DNA from 2 places in the Actinoplanes subglobosus genome. Region 2 is predicted to be linked to the other one. Evidence: riboswitches for the same ligand, from Rfam matches in the RefSeq annotation. Region 2 holds a riboswitch; the other holds the start of a gene.
The links. A riboswitch is a leader RNA that binds a small molecule or an ion and turns the genes downstream of it on or off. The one in region 2 is predicted to bind cyclic di-GMP.
Positions count from the first base shown of each region.

Region 1: linked by a shared signal. The riboswitch ahead of ACFO0C_RS11630 (hypothetical protein) and the one ahead of ACFO0C_RS06275 (Calx-beta domain-containing protein) in region 2 are both predicted to bind cyclic di-GMP.

Region 1 covers NZ_JBHSBL010000012.1:139,919-144,429, reverse strand. Annotated here, with positions in the region: gene ACFO0C_RS11635 (S24 family peptidase) at 1-2,086, opposite strand, end outside; gene ACFO0C_RS11630 (hypothetical protein) at 2,203-2,625, opposite strand; cyclic di-GMP riboswitch class I at 2,643-2,717, opposite strand; gene ACFO0C_RS11625 (ribonuclease domain-containing protein) at 2,949-3,368, opposite strand; gene ACFO0C_RS11620 (hypothetical protein) at 3,550-4,511, opposite strand, start outside.
Region 2 covers NZ_JBHSBL010000006.1:1,826-6,336, forward strand. Annotated here, with positions in the region: partial or broken gene ACFO0C_RS06270 (beta strand repeat-containing protein) at 1-2,773, shown strand, start outside; cyclic di-GMP riboswitch class I at 2,991-3,069, shown strand; gene ACFO0C_RS06275 (Calx-beta domain-containing protein) at 3,153-4,511, shown strand, end outside.

The DNA of each region.
Region 1 (4,511 bases), on a different contig from region 2:
CGGAATCGGACTTCGCCTCCGGTGCCTCGGCGGTTTTCGGCTCCGAGAGCTGCTCGTCCGGTGCGGTCAGGGTCGCTTCCGTCACAGAATCCACAATGGCCTCGGGAACATCCCGGGACTCGGTAGTCCCACCGCCCTCAGCGGTCACCGGCTGCTCGCCGATATCGGAACCGTTCACCGCGACCGACTCGGTATCGCTGCCGGCCGGCGTCGGTTGATCCGCGGTGTCGAGAGAGACCTCGGTGGTTTCCGGTTGGGTGGTGGGTTTGGCCTGCGCCCGGGTCCGTTTGGCGGGAGCTTTCGTCGCGGTCCGCTTGGTCGGTGCGGCCTTTGCGGCGGCCGTCTTCGCGGCGGCGGTTTTGGCGGCGGTGGTCCTGCTCGCCCGTTTGCGGGGAGCGGCCTTCTTCGCCGGCTCTCCTTCGACGGCAGCCGGCTCGTCACTGGTGGAGGTGCTGTCCGGTTCGGCCTCGAGGTCCGGCGGTGGCTCTGGCGCGGGCGGAAGTTGAAGGACCGGAACCGGCATGCTCTCCGTAACCACCTCGCCGGCCCGGGACTCTTCGGCCTGCTGCGATGCCGAACGGACCGGGATCACCGGGGCGGGCGGCGGCTCGATCCGGTACCGGTAGAGAATGCCCTCGTCTCGGACCACGAAGTCGTCAGCACCGTCAGGCCGTGTCCAGGTGAGGATCATCTGCCCGTACTTCTCGGCTAGCTTCACCAGTGCCGGAAAGGTGTCGACGATGACGACGGGCTTCCCCGGCGGACTGGCCATCGGCTCAACCGGAACCAGCATGTGCGGGTAGCGGCGCTGGATCTGCGTCCGAGTCCGCAACGGCACGTGCCGCAAGGCCATCGTTGCGATGATGCCGGCGCCGATCAGCGCAACTAGGAGCAGGTACACCGCGTAGCGGCGAGCATCAGCAGCGGTGAGGAGGTCGTAACCGAAGGCGCCGATCTGGCGAGCTTGATGGGTGCTGCCTGAGTTGACGCTCGACGAGTCGACATTCAAGGAGTCCGGAACACCGGCAAGTGTCAGCTGGAGCGGCGTCAGGTTGAGTGAAATCGCCGGCTTGAAGGAAGTCCCGTCGCCATGCTCAACCTGTGCCGTGACGGTAACGGTGATCGCGCCCATGTCTGCGCCGATCGCCAAACCAGCGTCCGTCGCGATCTGCTGCAACATGTTCAGATCCAGGCCGACGGTGTCGGTGTACTGCACGGTGGCGAACTGCTTCTGCTGTGAAAGCTGAACCGTCTTGTGCCAGCCGTTCTGCGATGCGAGTCTTGCGTCGACCTGAATTCGGCCAGGCTGCCCGCGATATGACAAATGAAGATCGACGAGATGGGCCAGCTTTCGGAATATCGGGTCGGGTGAGTAGACCGTAGTTCCGTCATATGCAGCCGAACGAGGAACTTCGGCTGAGTAGGAGAAGGCAAGATTCTCGCCGGATTTTCCCGAAGTTGGTGTGGCCTCCTCGACTGGCTTCATCCAGCCCAGAAACCCTAGGAAAAGTCCGGTCATGCCGCTGATGACAACGAACACCGCGAGTGTGCGGAGGGCAGGATGAAGACGGCTTACGGCCTTGACCATGGCCGCAGCGGTAGCCCATGAGCCGCCTCCGGCAGACATGCCCTTCACTTTCTTTTTTCGGCGACCACGCGGAATATCCCGGCGGCTCTTCGCTGTGACCGCACCACCGCTCACGAAGAGGAAGCCGATCATGCCGAGGCCGGTAGGGCTGAGAACTGGTTGTAGCCACGTCCCTCCATGAGGGACATGCAGCACAGCGCGGCCGATCAGTTCCTCGGCGGTCGGGTAGACCTCGTCGGTTGAGTCGTTATTGTCACCCTTGAAGACGAATCCATTCCTTGCATCCCCGCCAATAATGCGGTGCAGGACCTGAACGCCTCCGACCCCATGATACGCAGCGATCTGCCCGACCTCGTAAGATTCGGACTTCCTGACGAAGACCAGGTCCCCCTCGTAGTACACGGGGTTCATGCTGACGCCATAGGTGCGAATGTATGTCACCTGCTTGGTCATGGCCGCCCACGTGCCAATGGCCGCCATCGCGAGAACGGCGGCCATTGCCACGCGTCTAGCTATCTTCGGAATGGTGACTCCGGCGGATGACTCGGCGCTAAATGAGTCAGCCGCGTGCCCGGTTCAGGCACGCGGCTGATGCAGGTCTACCTAGTCTTGCACTAGGCGAGCCAGACGGAGACCGAGACAGCGCTAATCGGGCCGGTCCAGAAGCCGGCACTTGTGGGGGTGCAGTCCCAGATGCCACCGCCGCCGGAGTAGGTGCAGGTGCTGATGGTATCGGCAGCGCCGGTTTCGCCGGTCATGCTGATCTTGACAGTGCCGGTCGCGGTGACAAAGGCGGCACCCGCGGCGTCTTCGAGCGTGACGTGGACCGCGGTGATCTGATCCGCGTTGGTAGCGTCGGTGTCGAAGGTGATGGCTTGGAGGTCTGCGCCCTCGTCGACGGTCACGGCAACCTTGCCGCCCTGGAGGATGTTCGCGCCGGTGCTGTCAACCACGCCCGCGGCGGTGAAGGCGGTGGAGCCGGCGGCTACGACTCCGGCGACGGCGACGCCGCCCAGCAGCTGGACCATGTTGCGCATATGTGTGTCTCCCCTTGGTCGGTAGCCCAGCCGGCCTCGTGGGCCCTGTGGCTTTGCGTCCCCGTCTTGCGGCGGGTTTGCTTTTATCGGCCGAGCGGGTGCTCGTTTTTGCTTGCGCCAGGTTGTTCGGTCGGGGAGACGCTGGTCTAAAGACTCGTGGCGCAGGTTTTTCGTGCGGGTTCCAGGATTTCCCCGCCTTAGCTCTGACTCGGTGCTAGGCGGTTGCGGGATGGTTGCCGGCACCGGGCGAGTTGCTATTCGCGGGCGGAAACGCGGCGCGGCGGCTGTCCGGGACGGCCGCCGCGCGTACGAAACGAAAAGGTTTAAAGCTTGTAGAAAGTGACGTAGTGGTCGGGGGTGAAGTAGGCGACGCGGGTGCTGCGGTTGACCACGATGCGGTAGGCGTCGCGGGAGGCTCCGCGGGCGCGGGAGTAGACGTCGTATTCGCTGTACGTGGCTGAGGGCAGCTGGCCCTCGCGGTTGTAGAACTGGCCGCCGGTGTAGTTGTAGTTGCCGTAGGGCCACGAGTACCAGCCGGCCGACGTCGGCCAGCCGAGGGACTGCCAGCCGGTGAAAGCGGTGCGCGCTGCCGAGCAGCGGCTGATCGTGCAGCTCGAGTAGACGGCTGCCTGGGCGGCGTCGGTCGAGGTCGGCGAGACGATCGCGGGGGCGACGAGAGCGGTTCCGGAGAGGGCCAGGACCATGGCGAGGCCGGAGAGGAACCGGCCGATGCGGGTGATCATGTTCGGACTCCCGATGTCGAGTGGGGATGAACTCGGACATCGACCATCGTCATGGTTCGGAGGGCTCGGCGGTACCTCCCGACCGCATCATTCCATCGGTGTTCGCCGATGTTTTACGGCGCCGAAATCATCCCTGGCCACGGATTTACCAGTTCTTGATACCAACGTCGAGCGGTTGTCGTCAGGAGCCGCCGAGGCCGTTCACCCAGTCGACGTAGTCCTCTTCCTTGCGGTCCCGCGGGCCGCGGGCGGCGGGCGGCGCGGTGGGTGGCGGCGCGATCGGCGTCGGGTGCGGGAGCGGGGCGCTGATCGGGGTCGGCTCCGGTGTCAGCGGGGCCCGCTGCGCGACCCGCGGGTGCTCGGCCGTGTTGATACCGGTGCGCGGGCCGGGCTGGTTGGCGGCGAAGCCGTTGAACGAACCGCTGTCACCGGTCAGTGCCTGCGACGGTGTGGCGGGCTGGGGTGCGGGGGCGGGCTTACGCGTACGCCATCCGCGTCGCAGACCTCCGCCGGCCTTGGCGGGCTGTTGCTGCTGTTGCCCGGAGAAACGCGGCTCGGCGGAGCGCGGGTCGGCGGAGCGGGGGTCGGCGGAGCGGGGGTCGGCGGAGCGCGGGTCGGAGGAACGCGGATCGGTCGCGGCCGGAGTCTGACCGTAAGGCGCCGGAGGGTAGACGGTGGCCGGCGCGACCCCGGCAGCGGCGAGATCCTGGAGCGGGTGTGGCCGATCGGCGGCCGCGACCGGGATGACTCCGGTGTCCGAGGGGCGCAGCTCGTTCTCCGGGCGCCGAGCCGCGGCGGCCGCGGCCTGGGCGATAGCGGACTGCACGGGCACGTCACGGCGGGGCAGCGTGGCCCGGCCCGCGGCGGCCGGCTCGGGCTTGGCGCCGGTCGGTTCGGGCTTGGCGTCGGTGGGTGAGTCGTCGGCGGGGCTCTCCGGCTCCGGGCCGCGGGCGGTCTCGGGAGTGCCGCGGACGATGGCGGCCAGCACCGACCCGAGCACGCCGGCACCGCTGGCGATCATCGCTCCCCAGTAGGGGTCGAAGTGGAAGCCGCCGCCCGAACCGGGACCGGCGATCAGGTAGGCCACGGTGAGCAGGGCGGGTCCGGCGAGTCCGCTGAGGGCCACTGTGAGGGTCGGCATCT
Region 2 (4,511 bases):
CCCGACCGGTGAGGCCGCCGTCACCACTCCGGACACCGTCGTCGAGATCACCGACACGGACCCGAAGCCGACCTTCACGATCACGCCGAGCCGTACGGTGACCGAGGGGCAGACCGCCTCGTACACCGTGACCCTCGGCTCTCCGGCGGCCGACGACGTCACGCTGGAGGCGTCGATCATCGACGTCACCACCACCGACGGTGGCTCCGGTCCGGGTAAGGACGACTACACCGCGCCGGCGAACCCGATCACCATCCTCAAGGGGCAGACCACGGCGACGGTCAGCGTCCCGGTCACCGACGACACCGCTTACGAGGGCCAGGAGACCGCGACGGTACGGGTGTCCCTGGGCACCGGAGAGTCGGAGGCGATCGGTGGTCCCGCCGACGGAACACTGACGATCACCGACAACGACGCGGTCCCCACGATCGCCCTGACCTCGGTGGAGGGTGCCGAGGGTGCCCCGCTGTCGGTCGTCGCCCGGCCGACCGGTGTGGCCGAGCGCGCGATGTCCTACACGCTGACCGCGGCCGGTGACGCGACCGCCGGCAACGACCCCGCCGAGCCCGCCGACTGGACGAACAACCTGACGACGGGCACGGTCCCGGCCGGCACGGCGTCGAACACGGCGCTCGACTTCGGTTCGATCCCGCTGCTCGCCGACACGGTCGACGAGCCGGTGGAGACGGTCAAGGTGACGGCGCACAACTCGACGGTGACCACGCCGGACGTCTCCGCCTTCTACCGGATCACCGACGACCCGCTGGACAAGGCGCCGTCGGCGGCGCTGGGCTCGTCCTCGGTGACGGAGGCGGGTGGCCCGGCGCAGGTGCCGGTGACGCTCACCTTCGACAGCGCCAACGGCGCGACCTCGACCGAGCGGCCGATCTCGATCACCTATCAGGTCCTGGCGGGCAACACGACAGCCTCGGACCGTGGTAACCCGACCACCGCGAACCCGCTGGTGTTCGCACCCGGAACGACGAGTGACGTGATCCGGATCCCGATCGTCGACGACGTGGAGGACGAGTCGGACGAGACGTTCCGGGTGAAGGCCACCGCCGTCAACCCGTCGGACGTCACGTTCACCGCCGACACCGCGTCGGTCGTGATCATCGACAACGACGACCCGGTGACGCCGACGAACCCCGGCGGCCCGAGCACTCCGGGTGGTACGCCGTCGTTCTCGGTCGCGGACGTGGCGGTCTCGGAGTCGGCCGCGAACGCCACCTTCACGGTGACGCTGAGTTCGGCGGCACCCGGTGACGTCGACCTGGCCGTCGCGATCAAGGACGGTACGGCGAGCGACGCGATCACCGGTCCGGGCGGCGACGACTACGACGCCCCGTCGACCTCGCTGGTCATCGCCAAGGGCGCCCGGACCGGTCAGATCACCGTGCCGCTGCGTCCGGACCAGGTCTACGAGGGTGAGGAGACGGCCCAGCTCACGGTGGCCCTGGCCGGCGGTGAGACGGACGCCACCGGCGCGGCCAAGCAGGTGAACCTGACGATCACCGACGACGACGCCCGGCCGACGGTCGCGGTGCAGCCGGTGACCGTCGCCGAGGGGGAGAACGTCACCGTCTCGGGAACCGTCACCGGTGTCGCCCAGCGGGAGCTCACCATCACGGCGCCGACCGTGACCGCTGGTGGCGGCGGTGGTGACCCGCTGGAGGAGAACGAGTTCGACTACGCCGGCGACGACGCGACGGTGCCGGCCGGCACCGCGAGCGGGTCGACCGTGGAGCTGGGCACGATCCAGTTCTCCGACGACACCGTGGACGAGGACACCGAGACCCTGTCGGTGAACTTCGCGCAGAGTGGCACGGCGACCCGTTCCCAGGCACCGACGGTATTCAAGATCACCGACGATCCGGACGACGTCGCGCCGACGGTGACGATCGCCGACGCGGACAGCGCGGAGAGCGCCGGCACTGTCGAACTGGAGGTGTCGCTGGAGTTCACCGGCGACACCACCGGCACCGAGCGGACCGTCACCGTGCCGTGGCGGACCATCGCCGGTACCGCGAAGGCCGGTGAGGACTTCACCGCGTCGTCCGGCACGGTGACGATCACGCCGCCCGCGGGTTCGGCCACGGTCTCGGTTCCGCTGCTCACCGACGATCAGAAGGAGACCGAGCAGACCTTCAGCGTCTTCCTGAGTGGTGCGAAACCGTCGGACGTGACGATCACGAAGCCGAAGGGCATCGTCACGATCGACGACGACGACAAGGCGAAGACACCGACGCTCTCGGCGCCGGGAACGGTCACCGGCAGCGGGCGGATCGCGATCACCGGCCGGGCCGGCGCGGGCTCGACCGTACAGCTGCTGAGTGCGCCCGGCACGTCGGGCGGTGAGTTCAAGGTGGTCCTGACCGCTGTCGCGGACCGGGACGGCAAGTTCGCCTTCAACCCGAACTTCACCGCCGGGTACCGCCTGATGGTGAAGGCCGACAACCTGACCTCGGCGGTACGGACCGTTCAGCTCCGGCAGGATCCGACCATCACCGTGGCCTCGAACGCCCGCGGCGCCGCGACCGTGACGGTGACCGGCGACCCGGCCCGCGGCGGTCAGGACGTGCGTGTGCAGCAGTTGGTGGGCCGGAGGTGGGAGACGGTCGCGACCGGTGAGCTGAACAAGAACGGCAAGTTCACCACCACCGAACGGAACCTGCGCGCCGGTAACCACTCGTTCCGCGCGGTCGTCGCGGCGACGCCGTCGCTCGGCATCCTGGCGGGCACGTCACCGGCGAAGCAGATCCGGGTCAGATGATCGAAGTGTGTCGACAGTGGAGGGCGGCCCGACGGGCCGCCCTCCGCCGTTTAGACATGATGTGAAGGTTTTTATACCGAAAAACGCGTTCCGCCGATAACGGTGCGATACGCCGGTTAGATTACGGATGGCTCGGCCTCACACTGGATCTTGTTTTCCCGGTGTCTGCGCTGCTGAGGGCCGGTACAACACCGCCCCCACCGCCCCTTAGGTGCGGTACCCGAACAGGCAAACCCGTCGCGAGGCGGGGACGCAAAGCCAGGGGCCTCCCCGCTGGAGGTTGCCCAGCCGCCGAAGGAGACAGAAGGACATGCACTATCACACCCGCCGTACGGGGTCGGGCGGTTCCGTGCCGCTCGCTCTGCGCGGTCCGAAATCGGTGCGAACGCTCTTGTCGGCCGCCGTCGCCGGTGCAATCGGCCTCGCGCCCGCCGTCTTCGTCGCGTCGCCCGCGTACGCGATGGTCCCGACCTTCACCGTCACCACGACCGCGACGGCCTCGGCGCCGATCGTCGAGACGGCGACCACCACCGTGTCCGGTGGAGTGACCACGGTCACGCAGAAGAAGGCCACGGTCTTCGTCACGCTGTCGGAAGCCGCCCCTGACGGCGGTGTGGAGATTCCACTGGAGATCGGTGGATCCGCCACGAACGACACGGCCGTCGGTGGTGCCGACTCGGTCACCACCCGCGACTTCACCACGCCCATCACCTCCACGGTGACGATCGACGCGGGCGAGTTCAGCTCCTCGATCGACGTCGAGATCTACGACGACAAGATGGACGAGGACGACACCCAGTTCTTCACCGTCCGCGTCCCGTCGGACTACACCGACATCGCACCGCTGTCCGCGGCGACCCGGGCCACCAAGGTCTACATCGCTGACGACGAGGCCACCCCGACCGTGTCGGTCGGCGACGCGGGAACGGTGACCGAGGCCGACGACGCCTCGCTGCTCTTCCCGATCACCCTCAGTGGCCGTTCCGAGAAGACCGTGACGGTCGAGGCGACCACGGCCAACGGGGTCACCGCGGGCGACAGCTACGGGGCGACCGCGGGCAGCGACTACACGGCGCTGAACAAGACGGTCGTGACCGTTCAGAAGAACTCGGTCTCCGGCGTCGCCGTGGTGCCGGTCCTCAACGACGAGGTCGTCGAGGCCAGCCCGGAGAAGCTGACGCTCTCGATCGCCAATCCCACGAACGCGACTCTGGGTACGCCCACGAGCGGTTCCGGCAGCATCACCGACGACGAGGCCGCACCGACGGTCAAGCTGTCGCTCGACCCGCTGCCGTCCTACGAGACCGACGCGGTGACGACCTTCCGTCCGGAGGGCAACACCGGCGAGGCCGCCAAGACGATCAACGTGAAGCTCAGCGGCACGTCGAGCATCCCGGTGCGTCTCAACTACGAGTTCGTGCCCGGCAACGGCACCTACCCGGCCACGAAGGACAAGGACTACAAGGGCGCCTCCGGCACCCTGACCATCGCGCCGAACCAGACCTCGGCCACCATCCCGGTGACGTTCATCGGTGACACCATCTTCGAGCCCGGCTCGGACAGCGACCGGACGACCAACGACGATCCCGCCACCGACGGCGAGACCTTCGCGATCGTCCTGACCAGCCCGAACGGGTCGGTGAGCGCCGACAACCTGGGTGCCGCGAACGCCACCACCTTCACCATCGGTGACGACGACTCGGGCCCGGCGACCTTCGCCACCAGCAACGTCGAGGTG